3 regions of the Promicromonospora sp. NPDC050262 genome follow, and region 1 is predicted to be linked to each of the others. Evidence: riboswitches for the same ligand, from Rfam matches in the RefSeq annotation. Region 1 holds a riboswitch; each other region holds the start of a gene.
The links. A riboswitch is a leader RNA that binds a small molecule or an ion and turns the genes downstream of it on or off. The one in region 1 is predicted to bind S-adenosylmethionine.
Positions count from the first base shown of each region.

Region 2: it holds a riboswitch for S-adenosylmethionine, as region 1 does, so the genes downstream of both, AB0I29_RS24740 (aminotransferase class V-fold PLP-dependent enzyme) here and AB0I29_RS19310 (LLM class flavin-dependent oxidoreductase) in region 1, are expected to answer to the same signal.
Region 3: it holds a riboswitch for S-adenosylmethionine, as region 1 does, so the genes downstream of both, AB0I29_RS16110 (methylenetetrahydrofolate reductase) here and AB0I29_RS19310 (LLM class flavin-dependent oxidoreductase) in region 1, are expected to answer to the same signal.

Region 1 is NZ_JBFAKX010000013.1:87,317-93,891, reverse strand. Features, by position in the region: gene AB0I29_RS19320 (sugar ABC transporter substrate-binding protein) at 1-1,232, shown strand, start outside; gene AB0I29_RS19315 (GH92 family glycosyl hydrolase) at 1,396-4,629, shown strand; SAM riboswitch class IV at 4,937-5,048, shown strand; gene AB0I29_RS19310 (LLM class flavin-dependent oxidoreductase) at 5,469-6,575, shown strand, end outside.
Region 2 is NZ_JBFAKX010000023.1:74,278-80,852, reverse strand. Features, by position in the region: gene AB0I29_RS24760 (glycoside hydrolase family 3 N-terminal domain-containing protein) at 1-506, shown strand, start outside; gene AB0I29_RS24755 (O-succinylhomoserine sulfhydrylase) at 588-1,853, opposite strand; gene AB0I29_RS24750 (rhodanese-like domain-containing protein) at 1,850-2,299, opposite strand; gene AB0I29_RS24745 (aminoglycoside phosphotransferase family protein) at 2,583-3,296, shown strand; SAM riboswitch class IV at 3,342-3,456, shown strand; gene AB0I29_RS24740 (aminotransferase class V-fold PLP-dependent enzyme) at 3,488-4,906, shown strand; gene AB0I29_RS24735 (hypothetical protein) at 4,952-5,548, opposite strand; gene AB0I29_RS24730 (amidase) at 5,709-6,575, opposite strand, start outside.
Region 3 is NZ_JBFAKX010000010.1:22,307-28,881, forward strand. Features, by position in the region: gene AB0I29_RS16100 (N-acetylmuramoyl-L-alanine amidase) at 1-841, opposite strand, end outside; gene AB0I29_RS16105 (Hsp20/alpha crystallin family protein) at 1,026-1,481, opposite strand; gene AB0I29_RS16110 (methylenetetrahydrofolate reductase) at 1,621-2,565, opposite strand; SAM riboswitch class I at 2,570-2,686, opposite strand; gene AB0I29_RS16115 (carbohydrate ABC transporter permease) at 2,781-3,704, opposite strand; gene AB0I29_RS16120 (sugar ABC transporter permease) at 3,704-4,579, opposite strand; gene AB0I29_RS16125 (extracellular solute-binding protein) at 4,652-5,896, opposite strand; gene AB0I29_RS16130 (hypothetical protein) at 6,112-6,575, opposite strand, start outside.

The DNA of each region.
Region 1 (6,575 bases):
TGGCCGCCCTGGGCGGCTGCACCCTCGACGGCGGGGGCGCCACGGATCCGGACGGCGGCGCGAAGGACGTGACCGGCGAGGTCACGCTGCAGACCTGGTCGCTCAAGCCCCGCTTCACCGAGTACGTCGAGGGCGTCATCGCCGACTTCGAGCAGGAGTACCCGGGCACCGAGGTGACGTGGCTCGACCAGCCCGGTGACGGCTACTCGGACACGGTGCTCGCGCAGGCCGCCGCGGGCGAGCTGCCCGACGTCACGAACCTGCCGCCCGACTTCGCGCTCACGCTGGCCCGCGAGGGCCTGCTCACCGACCTCACGACCGTGGACGACACCCTGGAGGACACCTACGTGCCCGGGGCGCTGGCCGCCTACCGGTACGCGGGGCTCGAGGGCACGTTCGGCTTCCCGTGGTACCTGACCACGGACCTGAACTACTGGAACACCGCGATGTTCCAGGAGGCGGGGCTCGACGCGGCGTCGCCGCCGACCAGCCTCGACGAGCTCGTCGCGCAGGCGCGGATCATGCACGACGCGACCGGCGGGTACCTCATGAGCCGCAAACCCGGCGTGGGCGACTTCGCGGCGGCCGGCATCCCGGTGCTGTCCGACGACGGCACCGAGCTCACGTTCAACTCGCCCGAGGCGGCCGAGCTGCTCGACGTCTACCGGGACGCCTACGCCGAGGGCCTCATGCCCGACGACGTGCTCACGGACGCCTACCTCGGCAACAGCCAGCTCTTCGCCGAGGGCAAGGTGGCCTGGTCGACGGGCGGCGGCAACTTCATCAACAGCGTGCTGGAGACCAACCCGGCGCTGGAGGGCCAGATCACCTCCTCGCCGTACATGGGCGCCACCCCGCTGTACGTCCAGGGCCTGTCGGTCTCGAACACGTCCACGAACCTGCCGACGGCGGTGGCGCTGGCCCGGTTCGTCACGAACGCCGTCAACCAGGAGGCGTTCTCGGCCGAGGTGCCCGGCGTCTTCCCGTCCACGGCGGCCTCGCAGGAGAACCCGGACCTCGCGCGGAGCGACGGCACGCCGCAGGGCGACGCCAAGGCGATCGCGTTCAGCAACCTCACCACGGCGCGGGTGCTGCAGCCGGTCGAGATCAGCGAGGCGATGACCACCGTCATCAACCAGCAGCTCGCGGCGGCGATCACGGGCGACAAGACGTCGGCGGAGGCCCTCGACGCCGCCGTCGCCGAGTGCAACAAGCTGCTCGCCGACCAGTGAGACCGCACCTGACCATCACCACGGTGCCGACGGACTTCTCGCAGGACGAGGCCGCGGCAGCAACCAGGGCGCTCCTCGCCCGCGACGAAAGGCCAACTGCAATCGTCTACGACTCCGACGTCGCCGCGCCCGCTGCGACGACAACGCTGTCATGGGTCCGCGCATGACCGGGCCCGCACACGTCCCCGCCGGCCGCCCCGGCGCCGGCCTGACCAGCGAGCACGCCACCCGCGTGCGGCACCACGGCGAGGGCCGCACCGTGCTGCTCGACGGGCTGGACGTGCCGGTCGAGGCCGGCACCGAGCTGCGCTACGCCGTGCTGCCCGTGCTCGACGAGAAGCTGACCTACCGCTCCACCTACGTGGCGCTCGACCTGCAGCTCGACGACGGCACGTGGCTCTCCGCCACCGACCCCGGGCGGGACCTGCTGGACCAGCACGGGATGCCCGCGACCGCCGTCGGGCAGGGGGAGGCCCGGATCCTGGTGCCCGACCACTGGAACCTGGTCCGCGTGGACCTGGGCCCCGTGGCCCAGGCGCTCCCGGGCCGCCGCGTGCGCGCGGCCGCCGCCGTGACCGCCGCGCCCGACGGCGGGCGCACCGAGGCGTGGTTCGACACGGTGTCGGTGGGGCGACGCGCCCCGCGTACGGTCACCGGCCGCACGGACCTCGTGGACACGCGGCGCGGCACGCACTCCTCGGGCGCCTACTCGCGGGGCAACAACGTGCCCGCCGCCGCGGTGCCGAACGGCTTCACGATGTGGGTCCCGCTGACCGACGCCGCCTCCGAGCGCTGGCTGTACTCCTGGGCCGCGCACAACGGCCCGGACAACCGGCCGCGCCTGCAGGGCGTGGGCATCTCGCACGAGCCGAGCCCGTGGATGGGGGACCGCGACCAGCTTGCGTTCCACCTCGTGCCCGCCGGACCCGGCGACGACGTGCCGGACGCCGGACTCGACGCCCGCTCGATCGGTTTCTCGCACGACGACGAGACCGCCCGCCCGCACCGGTACGACGTCGGCCTGGACGGCGGCGCGCGCGTGGCCGTCGCGGCGTCCGACCACGGCGGCGTGCTCCGCCTCACGTTCCCGGACGGCGCCACGACGGGCCACCTGCTGATCGACGCCGTGGGCGACTCCGGCGCGGACGGCGCGCCCGTGTCCGTGACCGTCCACGACGACGGCACGCTCACCGGCTGGAGCGACCACGGCAGCCCGCTGTCGGTGGGCCGCAGCCGCATGTACGTCGTGGGCCGGATCTCCCGGCCGGTCCTGCGCACGGGCCGCGCCCGCGGACGGGACCACGCCACGTACGCGACGGTCGCGCTGGACGCCGGGGCGGACGCGGCGGCCGGGGCCGACGCGGGCCGCACGGTCGAGGTGCGCGTGGCGACGTCGTACATCAGCGAGGAGCTGGCCTGGCTCGCGCTGGAGCGCGAGGTGTCCGGCACCTTCGACGAGGTCGCCGACGCCGCCCGCGCGCAGTGGGAGGAGCGGCTCGGCGTGCTCGACGTCGAGGGCGCCGCCGAGGAGCAGCGGGTCACGCTCTACTCGAACCTGTACCGGCTCAACCTGTACCCGTCGTCGTACACGGAGGTCGGGGCCGACGGCGCGCCCGTGCACGCCTCGCCCGTGCTCGACGGCGCCCCGGTGGTGCCCGGCGAGATGTTCGTGAACCACGGGTTCTGGGACACCTACCGCACCTGCTGGCCCGCGTACGCCCTGCTGTACCCGGAGGTCGCGGCACGGCTCGCCGACGGGTTCGTGCAGCAGTACCGCGAGGGCGGCTGGGTCGCCCGCTGGTCGTCGCCGGGGTACGCCGACCTGATGACGGGCACGTCGTCCGACGTCGCCTTCGCCGACCTGTACCTGCGCGGCGTGGACCTGCCCGATCCGCTGGCCACCTACGACGCCGGGCTGCGCAACGCCACGGCGCTGCCTACCCGGTCCGGTGTGGGGCGCAAGGGCCAGGAGTTCGCGCTCACCCACGGCTGGGTGCCGCGCGACGTCGAGGAGTCGGTGTCGTGGAGCCTGGAGGGCTACATCAACGACGCCGGGCTGGCGCGGATGGCGCAGGCGCTCGCGGACGCGCCCGGGACCCCGGAGGGACGCCGCCGTGCCCTGCGCGACGAGGCCGCCTACCTGCGGCAGAGCGCGCTCGGCTACGTGCACCTCTTCGACGCCGGCACGGGGTTCTTCCGGGGGCGCGCCCGGGACGGCGAGCTCGACCCGGCCCCGTTCGACCCGGACGCGTGGGGCGGCGACTACACCGAGTCCGACGCCTGGAACTTCCTGTTCCACCCCGTGCACGACGGCGCGGGGCTGGCCGCCCTGCACGGCGGCCGTGCCGGCCTGGAGCGGCTGCTGGAGCGGTTCTTCGCCGCGCCGGAGCGGGCGGACAAGCCGGGGAGCTACGGGTCCGCGATCCACGAGATGTTCGAGGCGCGTGACGTGCGCCTGGGCCAGCTCGGGCAGTCGAACCAGGTGTCGCACCACATCGCCTGGACGTGGTCGGTCGCCGGGCGGCCGGACCGCACCCAGGAGGTCGTGCGCGAGATCCTGACGCGCCTGTGGACCGGCAACGACATCGGGCAGGGCTACCACGGCGACGAGGACAACGGCGAGATGTCGGCCTGGTACGTGCTGGCCGCGCTCGGGCTGTACCCGCTGGAGATCGGCTCGCCGCGGTGGGCGGTCACGTCACCGCTGTTCGAGCGGGCGGTGGTGCACCGGCCTGACGGCGACCTCGTGATCGAGGCACCGGGAGCGGCCGGGCGGCAGTACGTGGCGGGGCTGGACGTGGCTGGTGGTGACGGCGCGGCTGGTGTCGACGTGGCCGCGGCGCGGGCGGTCACGACGCCGTCGATCGACAACGGTGACCTCGTCGGGGGAGCGACCCTGCGGTTCGCGCTGTCGGAGACCCCGACCCGGTGGGGCGTGCCGGCGGACGGCGACGAGGCTGGTGCTCGTGCCGCTGAGGGCGGTGCCGGGTTGGCTTCCGACCGGCCGTGGCGGCGCGCCGACGGCGCCTGGCGCGGTGCCGAGGGTGCGCTGCCGCACCTGACCGACGGCGACCTGACGACGTCGGCCGTGGTGGACGGCACGCTCGACTGGGCGCCCGCCGCTGAGGTCCCGGCGGGGGCCGTGCTGCGCGCCTACACGCTGGTCTCGGGCCCGTCGGCCGAGTCGTCGTCCGTCGAGGCGGCGTCCGGACCGCCGTCGGCCTGGCGCCTGGTCGGGGGCGACGGGCGGGTGCTGGACGAGCGGTCCGGCGAGGAGTGGCGCTGGCCGAGCCAGCTCCGCCCCTTCGTGCTCGACGAGCCCGTGCCGCTCGCGGACCTCCGCCTGGAGCTGGCCGGACCCGGTGCCCTCGCCCAGATCGAGCTCCTCCTGGGCTGACCCGCACGTCCAGGCGCCGGCGCTGCGAACGGCAGCCCTCGAAGGTGCGCTTCTACCCCGTCATCGGGCCCGGAATCAGCCGGATTCCGGGCCCGAAGACGGGGTAGAAGCGCACCTCCCTCGTGCCGGTCGCGCAGCGTCCGGGACGGCGGCTCCTGGCCGCGCCCCCAGGGCCTTGGCGAGACCGTGGTCCCGGGATGTGAGATCTGGGCAAGGATCATTGACTTCTATGGGTTCCATTCGTATCTTCTGTGACATCGAGACCAACCGCACTTATCCGATCGGAGAGATGTAGAAAGCCTCGACAGGTCATGAGTTCCGACGCGAAGCCCCGGCTGGTCGGACGGCAACCCCCCGCGCGGGTGGGTGCCCCGGGTGAGGACCAGGTCCACCGCCGCCGGCGGATGACAACACGCGTCGCTCGCCGATGGGCGAGCAGGTGAGGAGAACGACGATGACCCGGAGCGCTGCCCCCGCCGTCCACGTGTCCCTGCCGTCCCGGAACGTCTCCGCGCGGGCTGGTGCTGCCCCGCGCGAGGAGATGTGTTGTCACTGTTCCTGTCGCTGACGGCGACAGGCTGATCGCGACAACCTGACCGCGACAGCCCCGACGCGCCGACCGGCCGCAGCCAGCCACCGGTCCGCCGTCCGGAACTCCTCTCGGCGTCGCACGCCGAGCCCCGGCCGTAACCGGCCCTCACGTCCCTGACCGGACGTCTCACTCCTGCCCTCCGGCAGCCACGCTCCCGGGTGACCCCTGGACGCCGTCGTGCACCTGCGCGCGGCGGCCGGGTCCTCCGGGCGCCGTCGCGCCGCCGCAGCCCGAACGGAGCACCGCCGTGCCGTACCCGTCGCAGCCCACGTCCCTCTCCTCGACCGCCCTCTCCACCCGTCCCGTCGTGCTCGGCGTGGACCTCACCTCCGCCGGCGCCCGCCCGGGCGCCCACCGGGCCCGCGGCCCGGTCGCGCCGCGCCCGTTCGACGGCGAGCGGTTCCTCCACCTCATGCGGACCGCCGACCGTGGACTGCTCGACTTCGTCAGCCTCGACGAGGGCTTTCTGCTCCACCCCGGCCGCAGCCAGGTCACCGGACGGCTGGACACGGCCGTCGCCGCGGCCCGGGCCGCCCGGGTCACCGCGGGGATCGGGCTGGTCGCCGCCGTCGACACGGTGCACGTCGAGGCGGCCCACGCCGCCGTCGCGCTGAGCAGCATCGACCGCGCGAGCAGCGGCCGGGCCGGCTGGCAGGCCGTGCGGCAGGGCACGCTCCCCGAGCCCGACGAGGCCTGGGCGGCGCGCGTCGAGCTGGGCATCCGGTCGGTGACGCAGGTGTGGACGGGCCGGCCCGGCAGCGGGGCGGGCGCGGTCGAGCTCGACGCCGAGGGCCGGTTCCGGGTGGACCACGACGGCATCCGGTTCGCCGTCCGCGGCCGCCCGGCCGGCGGCGGCGACGCGCTGCCACAGGTGCCCCCGCCGGTCGTCGTGCGGGTGCGTTCCGAGGCCAGCGCGGCGCTGGCCGGCCGCACCGCCGACGTCGCGCGGATCACCGTCACCGACGCCGCGCACGCGGTGCGGCTGCGCCGGCTCGTGCGGGATGCCGCGCTGTCCGCCGGGCGCGACCCCGAGGAGCTGCGCGTGCTCGCCGAGGTCTACGTGGTGCTCGCGGCGGAGCGGGCCAGCGCCCGGGCCCGGCTGGAGCTCGTCGAGGCGCTGGAGGGCACGGCGGCCATGGGCGACGGGCTGGTCGTCGCAGACACGCCGGACGAGCTCGCCACCCTGATCGCCGACTGGACCACCGTCGGCGCCGTCGACGGGTTCCTGCTGCGGCCGTCCTCGCTCAGCTCCGACCTCGACGCGATCACCGACCACCTGGTCCCCGCGCTCCAGCAGGCGGGCCTGTTCCGCACGGAGCGGACGGCGACCACGCTGCGCGGCTCGCTCGGGCTG
Region 2 (6,575 bases), on a different contig from region 1:
GCGGGGTCCCCCGCGAGGAGAAGTCGATGTCGCTGCAGCCCGGCGACGCCGCGGTCGTGGAGAAGGTCTGTGCCGAGATCCGGACCTGCGTGGTCCTGGTGGTCTCGGGGCGGCCGCAGGTGCTCACCGACCAGCTCCGGTCGATCGACGCGCTGGTCGCGTCGTGGCTGCCGGGCACGGAGGGCGCCGGCGTCGCGGACGTGTTGTTCGGCGAACGGCAGTTCACCGGCAGGCTGTCGGTCTCGTGGCCGCGGTCGGCCGACGACCCGGTGGTGAACGTGGGCGACCGGGACTACGACCCGCTGTTCCCGTTCGGCTGGGGCCTGTCGACGGGCGGCCGCACGTCGCACCTCGACGAGCAGCGGCTCGAGCTGCAGGACGCGGTGCTCGACCCGGCCACCGGCGTCCCGCCGGCGGCATCGAAGGCGATCGCGACGTCGGACGTGGCGCTCCTGGAGGGCCACGAGTCCCTGGCGGCCCGGATCCTCACCCGGGCCGGTCGCTGACGAGGCGCTGAGATCTGGTGGTCGCGCCGAGATCTGGCGGCGCGCCGCCAGATCTCGGCGCAGCCGCCAGATCTCGACGGCCTACCCTGCCGCGGACAGGGCCTGGGTGACGTCCTCGATGATGTCCTGGACGTCCTCCAGGCCCACCGAGAGGCGGACCGTCGTCTCCGCGATGCCGACGGCGGCCCGGCCCGGCGCGCCCAGCTTGCGGTGCGTGGTCGTCGCGGGGTGGGTGATCAGGGACTTCGCGTCGCCGAGGTTGTTCGAGATGTCGACCAGCCGCAGGGCGTCGAGGAACGCGAACGTGTGCCGCTTCGCGGCGTCGTCGTCCGTGCCCCCGGGGACCGCCAGGTCGAACGTCACGACCGTGCCGCCGCCGCTCATCTGGGACCGCGCCAGGTCGGCCTGCGGGTGGGAGTCGAGGAACGGGTAGCGCACGGTGCCCACCGCGGGCAGCTCCTCCAGGGCGCGCGCCACGGCGAGGGCGCTCGCGCTCTGGGCCGCCACGCGCACCGGCAGCGTCTCCAGGCCCTTGAGCAGGGTCCACGCGTTGAACGGCGCCAGCGACGGCCCGGTGTTGCGGATGAACGTCTGCACGGGGCCGGTGATGTACTCCGTGGAACCGAGTATCGCGCCGCCCAGCACGCGCCCCTGCCCGTCGATGTGCTTGGTCGCCGAGTAGACGACCACGTCGGCACCCAGCTCCAGCGGCTTCTGCAGCAGCGGGGTGGCGAACACGTTGTCGAGCACCACCGTCGCCCCGGCGGAGTGCGCCAGGTCCACGACGGCGCGGACGTCCACGATGTCCTGCATCGGGTTCGACGGCGTCTCGAAGAACACCACGTCCGCGGGTGTCGAGAGCGCCTCCTCCCACTGGGACAGCACGTGCCCGTCCACGTAGTCGGTGCGCACACCCCACTTCTTGAAGATCTCCTCGAAGATCACCACCGAGGACCCGAACAGCGCCCGGGCGGCCACGATCCGGGAGCCCGACTCCACGAGCGCGGCCAGCGACGTGAACACCGCGGACATGCCGGTCGCGGTCGCGTAGCAGGCGTCGGCACCCTCGAGCTGGCGCAGCCGCTCCTCGAAGGTGTGCACCGTCGGGTTGCCGTAGCGCGAGTAGACGAACCGGTCGACGTCGCCCTTGAACGCGGCCTCGGCCTCCGCGGCGTTGTCGTAGACGTAGCCCTGCGTGAGGAACAGCGCCTCGCTGGTCTCCTGGAACTCGCTGCGCTGGTGGCCGCCGCGCACGGCGAGCGTCGCCGGGCGGACGCCGTCGGGAAGCGGCTTGCGGCCGGAACCACCGGGGTTCGCGTCCGGCGGGAACGCGCCGGTGACGGTCACGCGGGGCCCGCCGTCCACGGCAGCCCGGCGACCTTCCAGCCCTGCTGGTCGCGGACACCGTCGGCCCCGGGCGCACCCTCGAAACCCTCCAGCACGTTGTACGACGGCGCGATGCCCGACGCCGTGGCGAGCCGCGCCGCCGCGATCGAGCGCTGGCCGGAGCGGCACAGGAAGACGATGGGCCCGCCGGAGACGCCGGCCGCCCGGAGCTCCTCCAGGAACCGCGGGTTGGGCACGCCGCCGGCCTGCACCCACTCGGTGAACACGGGCTGCTTCTCCAGCGATGCCGTGTCCGGGATGCCGATCGTGCGCCACTCGCCCTCGGTACGGACGTCCACGAGCGTGGCGTCCGGGTCACCGGAGAGCAGGTCCCAGGCCTGCTGGGGCGTGATGTCGCCGGCGTAGCCGTCGGCCGGTCGTGCTTCGACGCGCGCGGGGTCGCTCATGATGCTCCTCCATCGGTCGTGGCGGTAGCACCCTCGTCCGTTCTCCGCGGCTGCGGGGAACGCTGGGTTGCTGCGGCGTCGTCGTGCCACGTCACTCGGCCGCTCGGGATGGTCGTTGCCAACCCTACGACATGGTGTCCGGTGGGTGGAACAGTGTCTCGACAGGCAATCCGACCAATCTGGTCGGGAAACCGCTTTTCGGTACGGTGGCGGCGATGCCAGGGCACGAGGAGCCGCTGACCGGCGGCAACATGAACGCGGTGGTGCGCGTGGGCGACACACGGTGCTGCGGACCGCCGGGCCGTGGACGCCCACGGTCCACGAGTACCTGCGCCACGTGCGGGGCCGGGGCATCACGGAGGTGCCTGAGCCCTTCGGGCTCGACGAGCGGGGGCGCGAGGTCGTCTCGTTCCTCCCTGGCGACGTCCCGGGCTGGCCGGCCCCGGAGTGGCTCTGGTCCGAGCGGAACCTGCGCGACGCCGGGCGCCTCCTGCGCCGGCTCCACGACGCGTCCCTCGACCTCGACCTGCCGGACGCCGTCTGGCGGCTGCCCGCCCGCGAGCCGGCCGAGGTGATCTGCCACAACGACGCCGCGCCGTACAACATGGTGTTCCGCGCGGGCCGGCTCGTCGGGCTCATCGACGTGGACACGGCGTCGCCCGGGCCTCGCGTGTGGGACGTGGCGTACACCGCGTACCGCATGGCCCCGTTCGCGGGCGACGCGTTCGCCGGGGTGGCCTACGACGTCGGGCACCTGGACCCGCCGGCCCGGCTGGACACGCTGGTCGCCGCGTACGGGGCCGGCTGGTCGAGTGCGGACGTGCTCCGCGCGATGGCGGAGCGACTCACGGAGCTCGCCGCGTTCAGCGAGGCCAGGGCCGACGACGGCGGGCCCGCCGAGCTGCGCGACCACGCCGCCATGTACCGCTCGGACGCCGCCCGCGTCGCCGGCCTCGCGACTCGCGCGACCCGACCGGATCGTGGGACCAGCATCTGAGACGTGCGTTGACAGGAGTTTTGCCCGCAGCACAGGATGGCCGCAGGTCATGAGCGCCAGCGTCAAGCCCCGGCTCGCTGGCCGGCAACCCTCCCTCCGCGGTGGGGTGCCCCGGGTGACGACCAGGCCGCGCGCAGCCCGCGTGCGGCAAGCGCGGGGGAACCTCCCCCAGGACTGTGCTGGAGGACGCCATGTCTGCTCCCACCCTCAGCCGTGCCACCGCGGTGACCGACCTCGCCCCGCTGCGCCCTGTCGTCGGCGGCGGCACGCTCGTCCCGCTCGTGGACGGCACGCGGGTCTCGTACGCGAACCTCGACGTCGCCGCGTCCGCCCCGGCCCTGCAGGCCGTCGCCGACCGTGTCACCCAGGTGCTGCCCCTGTACGCCAGCGTGCACCGCGGTGCGGGCTACCTCTCCCAGGTGAGCACTGCGCTCTACGAGACCGCGCGCCGCACCGTCGGCGCGTTCGTCGGCGCCCGCGAGGACGACCTGACGATCATCACGCGGAACACCACCGACTCCCTCAACCTCCTCGCCGGCTGCGTCCCCGCGCAGCCCGACGGCGAGCCCGGCCGCGTGCTGGTGCTCGACGTGGAGCACCACGCGAACCTGCTGCCCTGGCAGCGCACCACCGGCGCGACCGTGCTGACCGGCGGTGCCACCGTGGCCGAGACCGTCGCCCAGATCCGGGAGGAGCTGGCCGACGCCGCCGCGGACCATCCGTTCGCCCTCGTGGCCCTGACCGGCGCCTCGAACGTGACCGGCGAGTCCCTCCCGATCGCCGAGATCGTCGCCGTGGCCCACGAGTTCGGGGCGCGCGTGGCGCTCGACGGCGCCCAGCTCGTGCCGCACCGCCGCATCTCGCTGGAGTCCACCGGCGTGGACTACCTCGCCTTCTCCGGCCACAAGACCTACGCCCCGTTCGGCGCTGGTGTGCTGGTGGGCCGCCGCGACTGGCTCGACGCGGGTACGCCCTACCTCGCGGGCGGCGGCGCCGTCCGGCGCGTGCGGGTGGGCGGCACCGACTGGCACGAGGGGCCCGCCCGCCACGAGGCAGGCTCCCCCAACGTGATCGGCGCGGTGGCGCTCGCGGCGGCCTGCGAGGAGCTGGCGGCGCTCGACGCCGCCGAGGTCGTGGCCCACGAGAACACCCTGCGCCGCCGGCTCGTGTCGGGGCTCGAGGCGATCGACCGTGTCGAGGTCGTGCGGGTCTGGGCCGACGCCGTCGACCCCGTGGGCGTGGTGACCTTCACCGTGACCGGGTACGACCCGGGCCTCGTCGCCGCATACCTGTCCGCGGAGCACGGCATCGGCGTCCGGGACGGCCGCTTCTGCGCGCACCCGCTGCTCGGCCGGCTCGGGTTCGACGCCGGAGCGGTGCGCGCCTCGGTGGGCGTCGGCACCGCGGGCGAGGAGGTCGAGCGCTTGATCGCCGCCGTCGGCCGCCTGGTCGAGGAGGGTCCGCAGGCCGGGTACGACGTGGTCGACGGGCTGTGGGTCGTGACCGACGACCCGCGTCCGGTGCCCGAGGGCTCCGGTCTCGCGGGCCTGCTGGCCACGGCCGCCCTGGGCTTCGACGAGGCCTTCGGCTGCCTCCCGGACGAGGACTGACGTGTCCGACGGACAGGTCACCCGGGTGACCTGTACGTCTGACAGCTAGAGGGCGAGGGCCACGCAGATGCCGCCCATCGTGAGGTCCAGGCCGATGCACCACAGCGCGAGCGACCGGTTGACCACGACGTCACGGCGGTAGTGCACCACGTCCCACCCGGCGTGCGCGGCGAGGGCGAGGCCCGCGAGGGCCAGCCCGAGCCGCGGCTCCAGGAACAGGGCCACCGTCGCGACGCCGAAGAAGCCCGCCATCGCGACGGCCTGCGGCCACGTCGCACGGCGTCCGCGGGCCAGGCCGATGCCGGTGAGGACCAGCCCCACCAGGACGAACGCGACCCAGCGCGGCGTGTCCAGCAGCTCGGACGCGACGGGGATCACGGACGCCAGGAGCGCGACGAGCCAGGCCGTCCAGCGGACGCCGGTCACGGCGGCGGCCAGGTAGCACAGGGTCGCGACGCCGATCGCGGTGGCCGGGTCCTCGGCGACCGCCTCCTGCCAGGTGCCGTCGACGATCGCCGTCCCGCCGACCAGCAGGCCGAAGCCCGTGAGCACGCCGAGCACGATCCAGGCGGTGTTGGTGGGCCAGGTCCCCGTCCACCGGCTCGGCCGCGCGGGGACGGTCGTCCCGAACGTCTCGGTCATGGTCCCGTGCTCCCTGTCCCGGCGCTTCGGCGCCGTCGTGGCTAGATACCCTCTAGGGGTACCCAACCACGCCGCCGCCGAGGCGCGGAACCACATTCGGCCACGACCGAACCCCGTGTCAGACGTACAGGCCCCTCTGGTGACCCGTACGTCTGACACGTCAGAGGGGGAACGTGCGCGGGCGGGGGAGGGCCGCCTCGACCTGGGCCGCCAGCGCCAGCAGCGTGAGCTCGCCGCCCGGCCGACCGATGATCTGCACCCCCATGGGCAGCCCGCCCGGCGCCTCGGCGGTGGGCTCGGTCCAGTGGGTCGGCACGGTGATCGCCGGCAGCCCGGCGACGTTGAGCATCGACGTGAACGGCGTGTACAGGCACTGCTGCTCGAAGTTCCGCTCGGGGTCCTCGGCGTCGTACCACCCGATCGGCCGCGGGGTGAGGGCGAGCGCGGGAGTCACGACGGCGTCGTAGGCGCTGACCTGCGCCACGAGCGAGCGCTCGAAGCCGGTGAGCGTGCGCACCGCCTCGGCGAGCCGGCGGGCGGGCACCTCGCGGCCCGACCGGATGAGCCACTGCGTCAGGGGCTCCAGCTTGGCCAGCGTCTCCGGGTCGTCGATGGGCACCGCCGACGCGCCACCCATCCACAGGGTCCGGAACGCGGGGGCGTACTCGGGAGCCTCGGTCAGGAGCGTCTGCTCGACCTCGTGCCCGGCCGCGGCCAGGGCACGCACCCCGGCGTCCAGCCCGGCGCGCGCCTCGGGGGACACCGCGATGTCGTAGAAGCCGTCCCACGCCGACGAGGTGGTCACGCCGATGCGGGCGGCTCCCCGGCCGGCGACGCCGGCGTCCTCCGGCAGCTCGGCCCGCTGCGCGGCCGCGAGGTACGCGCCCGCGGCGTACGACGGCGCCCGGAGCGTGTACGGGTGCGCGACGCCGCCCCCGGCGCGCCGCGGGAGCATCGCCTCCAGCAGCAGGGCGGCGTCGGCGACGGTGCGCGCGATCGGCCCGTTCACGACCAGCCCGCCCAGCGA
Region 3 (6,575 bases), on a different contig from region 1:
CCGAGGTGTTGTCGACGATCACCGACCAGCTCGTGCCGGCCAGGGCCGCGGCCACCTCGGACCGCAGCTGCGGCAGCATCGAGTAGAGGACGTCGCCCGGGCAGGCCGTCGCCGTGTAGTCCCGGTGCCCGTAGATCTGGGTCGGCGCGATGCCGTACTGGTCGCAGATGTACGCGCACAGCTCGACCAGCCGGCTCCAGAGCTGCGCGGGCGGCGTGGCGCTCGTGTAGGTGCCCTGGTTCTCGATGCCGATGGCCTGGCTGTTCTGGCCGGGTGCGTGCGCGCCCACGACCGTGCCGCTGCCGTTCTGCAGCCGCGACAGCGAGCCGTGCCGGCCCTCCATGACGTACCCGCCGCGGCTCACCGTGAGGTGCTGCCCGGTGTCCACCCAGCCGTTGGCGAAGTGCCACTGCTGGATGTCGCGCGCGATCTGGTACCCGGCGGCCTGCGAGTAGTCGGTGACGTTGGCCGACGCCGTGTGGTGGATCAGGATCTTGTTCGGGTTGGTGGCGACCGTGTCGATGGTGCCGCGGGCCGCCGCGGCGCCCCAGGTGGCGCAGCTCGCGATGGTCGGCGCGGCCACCTCGACCCCGGCCACGGCGCCGGGCGGCGCGTCGGCGGGCGCCTCGGGGTCGGGCGCCAGGGAGGGCGGGGCGTCGGCTGCTCTGCCAGGCGCCGCGGGGGCCGCTCCAGCAGGAGCGGCGGGTGCGGCGACGGCGGGCGCGGTGGCTATCGTCGCGCCCGCGGCACCGATGCCGAGGACGACGGCGCCGCGGAGCAGGTCACGCCGGTCGAGAGAGGAGTGGTCGTGGTCGGTGGAGCTGTGGTCGTGGTCGTGCACGGTGGGGCCTCCACGGGTCAATCGCGCTGGTACGAGCCGATTTCATCCGTAGTATCGGCCGACCTGCGACCCGCCGGGTACATCACATCCAGGCCATATCCCGCGTACGATGCCGGCGCCGCCACGGAGGCCGGACGCCCAGGCCACCGGGGTGACCTGGGCGTCCGGCATTGCGGTGAGCGGACTACTGCTCGATGCTCTGGCGGCTCTCGGACGAACCTCGCCCGATCGAGGTCGAGCCGGCCGTGTGCGCCACCTCGACCTTGCGGGGCTTCGCCTCCTCGCTGACCGGGATCGTCAGCGAGAGCACGCCGTCGGCGTACGAGGCCGAGATCCGGTCGAGGGCGAGGCCCCGGCCGACCGTGAGCTGTCGGGCGAACGTTCCCGTGGGCCGCTCGCGGACCAGCCACTGCGCGCCGTCGTCCGAACGCTGCGTGCGCTCGGCCCGGACGGTGAGCGTCCGGTCCTCGACCGAGACGTCGATGGTGCCGGGGTCGACACCGGGCAGGTCCATCGAGAGGACGTAGTGGTCACCGGTGCGGAACAGGTCCATCGGCATCGCGCCGGACTGCCGTGTGTTGCCGGCGAACGTGCTGAACATCCGGTCCATCTCCTGGAACGGGTCCCAGTAGGTAGCCATCGCGCATCACCTCCTATGACGATGCGGCCCTGGCCCCTCCAGGGCCGCAGCGATCGGCGACGGCCTCGGCCGCCGCCCGGCTACGCTTCAATTCTGGCACTCGACACCCGAGAGTGCCAACCCCCGTCCGGGCGATCCGTCAGGCCGCCGCTCGGCCCGTCAGGCCCACGCGGTCCAGGAGGTCGAGGGCGGGGCGGTGCTTGTTGAACGTGTACACGTGCAGGCCGGGCGTGCCGGCGTCGAGCACCTCGCGCGCGAGCGCCGCGGAGTACTCGATGCCGTGCGCATGCTGGGCCTCGGGGTCGACGGCGCCGTCGGGCGCGGTGAGCCGGTCGAGGTCGCGCAGGAGCTCCGCAGGCGCCGCCACCCCGGTGAGCTCCTGGACCCGGCGCAGGCGGCGGGCCTCGGTGGTGGGCAGGATCCCGGCGAGGATCGGGATGGTGACGCCCTCCGCCCGGGCCGCCTCGACGAACCCGGTGTACGAGTCCGCGCGGTAGAAGAACTGGGTGATCGCGAAGCTCGCGCCCGCCTCCTGCTTCTCCAGCAGCCGCCGCACCTCCTGCTCGCGCGTGGTGCCGGCCCCAGGGTTGCCGTCGGGGAACGTGGCGACGGCGATGGCCAGCGGCCGGGCGGCCGAGCGCAGCGCCGTGCTGACGTCGGCGGCGCACCGCCGCTCGTCCACCTGCCGCAGGAGCCGCACCAGGTCCACGCTGGAGCGCACGCCGTCGGCCGGCGGGCGCCAGTCCGGCTCGTCGCGCGGCGGGTCGCCGCGCAGGGCGAGGAAGGACCGCACCCCGGCCTCGAGGAACTCCTCGATCACCGCGGACACGTCCTCCTGGGACGCGCCCACGCAGGTCAGGTGGGCCACCGGGAGCACGGGCGTGCCGCGCAGCAGCGTGGCGAGCACCTCGCGCGCGGTGGCGCGGTCGCCGCCGGCCGCCCCGTAGGTCACGGAGACGAAGTCCGGGCGAGCCGCCACGAGCCGCTGCGCCGTCTCCCAGAAGTTGGGTGCGGCGTTCGGCCGACGCGGGGGCATCAGCTCGAACGACACCGTGGGGCGGTGGGGGTGCGGCTCGGCGACCATGGCTGCTCCATCGAACCTGGCGTGAGCACCTTGCGTCCCTCGCACCGCGGCGACGCGGCAGGAGATCGGCAGGTTGCTGCGGTGTCAGGGAGCCAGGACTCTCGACCGCTCTGGATGGGGTTCGCCACCATGCTAAGCGACCGTCCAGCACTGGGACAGAATTCGTCCGTAAGTCGAGACGGCCCGGTCCACGGTGTGTGGACCGGGCCCGCCCGCTACTTCACCGACCCGGCCACCAGGCCGCCCACCAGGCGCTTCTCGATGATCATGAACAGGATCACCACGGGCACGATCGCCACGACGGACACCCCGAACACGTAGTGCCACGACGTCTCGTACTGGCCCACGAACTTGGTGAGCGCCACGGACAGCGGCTGGTTGCCCGCCGTGGTGAGCAGCACCAGCGAGGCCGCGAACTCGTTCCAGGAGGCGACGAACGTGAACACGACCGCCGTCACGATGCCCGGCCAGACGAGCGGCAGGTTGATCTTGGTCAGGACGGCGAACGTGCCGGCGCCGTCGAGCTGCGCCGCCTCGTCGACCTCCTTGGGGATGCCCGCGAAGAAGCTGTGCATGATCCAGACCGCGAAGGACAGGTTGAACGCGGCGTTGACCAGGATCATCGCGACCCACGTGTCGAGGATCCCGATGGCGATGAACTGCCGGAACAGACCCGACGTCAGCACGGCGGGCTGCACCATCTGGGTCACGATCACGAGGAACAGGAAGAAGAGCCGGCCCTGGAACCGGAACCGCGCCGTGTAGTAGGCGGCGGGCAGCGCCACGGCCAGCACGAGCAGCGTGGCGCACAGCGAGATCACCAGGGTGGAGATCAGGTTCTGCGCCAGCGGCGTCTCGGGCGTGGACCACATCGTGACGTAGTTGTCCCAGTGCCACTCCGTGGGGAAGTAGGTGGGGTCGACCGACCTGATCTCCGCCTTGGTCTTCACGGAGCCGAAGAACATGATCAGGTACGGCAGCAGGAAGACCACCAGCACCACGAGCCCGGCCAGCAGCCGGAGCAGCAGCGACCCGAGCGGCACCTGGTCGGTCGTGTACTTCCGCACCCTCCTCCGGTTGTCGGACGGCGGCCGGGTCGCGCTGCGCGAGGTGGTCCCCGGGTCGGTGATCGCGGTCATCAGACCTCCTCCAGGGGGCGGACGACCCGCACGTAGACGGCGACGATGGCGATGACCACCAGGAACGCGATGACGGACAGCGCGCTGGCCAGGTCGATCTGCCGCTGGTTCTGCATGTACTTGAAGATCATCGTCATGACGGTGTCGGCGTCGTACCCGGGGATGGACCCCGTCATGACGCGCAGGATCGGCAGCGAGTTGAACACGTTGATGATGTTGATCAGCACCGCCACCGAGATGGCACCCCGCAGCTGCGGCAGCACCACGCTGAAGTAGGTGCGCACCCCGCTGGCCCCGTCGATGCGCGCGGCCTCCACGGTCTCGCCGGGCACCGTCTGGAGCCCGGCGAGCACCGTGTAGGTGGTGAACGGCAGCGACACGAACACGGCGACCGCCATGGCCCACGCGAACGCGGTGCCGGGGTGCCGCGTCCAGCCGTAGCCCTCCGGCGTGCTGATCAGGCCGACGTCCACCAGGAACGAGTTGATGATGCCGAAGTACGGCTCCAGGCCGTAGTGGACCACCAGCGTCGTCATGACGACGCTGGAGGCCCACGGCACGATGACGGCCATCCGGACCAGGCGGCGGCCGGGGAATGCCTTGTTCAGCAGCGCCGCGAGCGCCAGCGACCCGATCAGGGTGCAGCCGACGACGACGACCACCCACACGACCGTGCGCCCGAGGATCGGCCAGAAGTACTGGAAGCCGATGACCGTCGCGAAGTTCGCGAGGCCCACTCCCCCGTCGTCCACGCCGCTCTGGCTGATGTCGCGTGTCGAGTTCCAGAACATCAGGCCGACCGGGAACAGGACCACGGCCGCAATGAGTGCGACCGCGGGCCCGATCCACGGCAGGGCCTTCAACAGGTCCTTCACCAAGTTCCCCGTGCTTTCGGTTCAGCGTTGCGTGTGGTCAGCCGTGCCGGGCACGGCGGTCGGTGCGGGGCGTCAGCCCGCGTCGACCTGTTCCTGGATCTCGGTCAGGACGTCCTGCGCCGACTTCTTCCCGTCGAGCTGACCGAAGAGCGCCTTGAACGCGGAGTCGGCCGCGGCCCAGTCCGGGTTGGTGCTCGGGTAGAACTGCGCGTCGGGCAGCACCTCGAGGAACGGCGCGAGCGCCTCCTCGCCGGCGAGCTGCTCCGAGCCCGAGAGGGTCGTAGGCAGGAAGCCCTCGGCCTGGACCCACGGCACGTAGACGTCGGCGGAGTAGAAGTAGTCGAAGAAGGCGGTGATGGCCTCCTGCTTGTCGCCGTCGTTCTGGAACGCCATGAGGTGGTCGGCCACCCCCAGCGTGAACGGCGAGCCGTCCTCGGTGGGGATCGGGTGGATCGAGTACTCCAGGTCGGGGTTGTCCGACTCGATCTGCCCGACGCTCGGCGGCAGGCCGACCTGCATGCCGACCTTGCCCTGGACGAAGATGTCGAACAGCGGGCTGCGGTCCGTCGCGCCGGCGTCGGCCTGCGTGGCGCCCTCGTCGATCATCTTCTTGACGAACTCGGCACCCGGGAGGTTCTCGGGGGTGTCGATCGTGATGGCCTCGGCGTCGCCGAAGGTGCCGCCGCCGCCCCACAGCCACACCGCTGCCTCGGCCTGCGCCTCCTCCGAACCGAGCGGCATGCCGTAGCCGGCCACGCCGCCACCCAGCTCCGAGACCTTCTTGGCGGACTCGAGCAGCTCGTCCCAGGTGGTGGGCACCTCGGCGCCCGCCTCCTCCAGGAGCGCGTCGTTGACGAACAGCGCACGGGCCGACGCGATGAACGGCAGGCCGTAGGTGGTGCCGCCCACCTGGGCGTTCTCCAGGAACGTGGGCTGGAAGTCGGCGTAGGTCTCCTCGGAGGTGACCTCCTCGACCGGGTACAGCAGCTCGTCCTCGGCGAAGCCGGCGAAGGGGCCGCCGTTGTAGATGTCGGGTGCGTCGCCGCCCTGGATCTTGGTGGCGATGACGGACTCGAGGTTGTCCCAGGACTCGACCTGGAGGTTGACGTCGATGTCGGGGTTCTCCTCCTCGAACCCGGCGATCACGTCGTCCCAGTTTCCCTGGGTGGCGTCGGAGTAGCTGGGGACGAGCAGGTCGAGAGTGGTCCCGTCGCCGGTCGCCTCCCCGCTGGACCCGCCGAACCCGCAGGCCGTCAGTCCGGTTGTCGCGGCAAGCGTGATCGCCATGATCCCGCCGAGCCTCTTGTACTGCGCCATTGCCGTCCCTCTCCTTCGTGGTGGTGCAGGTCACGTTTTCACTCGGGTCGGAATCTGTCAATGGTTCTAACAAACCTGTGACACACGGGTGACACAGCGTTTCCAGACCTGCCCCTGGGGCAACCAAGAGGCAGCGAGAAGGGCCGCAGCCGGCGGCTGCGGCCCTTCTCCTGGCGGGTTTCCGGGCCGACGGCGAGGTGCGCCGACCCCTGTGGTCAGCAACCGCAGAGCTCGGGGATCCAGCCGGTGCCCGAGGCGAAGCGGGAGGTCCCCGGGTAGGTGACCTTCCAGTACCCGTCGCGAGCGTTGACGACCGTCGAGATCCGGCCGTCGGACCCGATCTTCAGGTCCCGCACGAAGACGGCTCTCTTCTCGCCCCACGGGCCGTCGGGGTCGTACGAGAGGATCGCGGCGCCCGAGCGGAGCCGCAGCCACGAGACGGAGCCGTCGTCGGCGACCCGCAGCACCTTCGCGGTCGCGTTGATCCGCACGGGACGACCGTCGGTCGCATCCGACGAGATGCCCGCGTGGACCGTGGTGGCGCGGCGGAACTGCACCCGCTGCGCCTCGTTCACGTCGATCTGGTGCCGCACCCGGGTCCCGTCCGCCTTGCGGATCACGGTGAACACCTCGACGCCCACCCGGTAGGTCCCGGGGTCGATGGTCCCGGTAAAGTTGA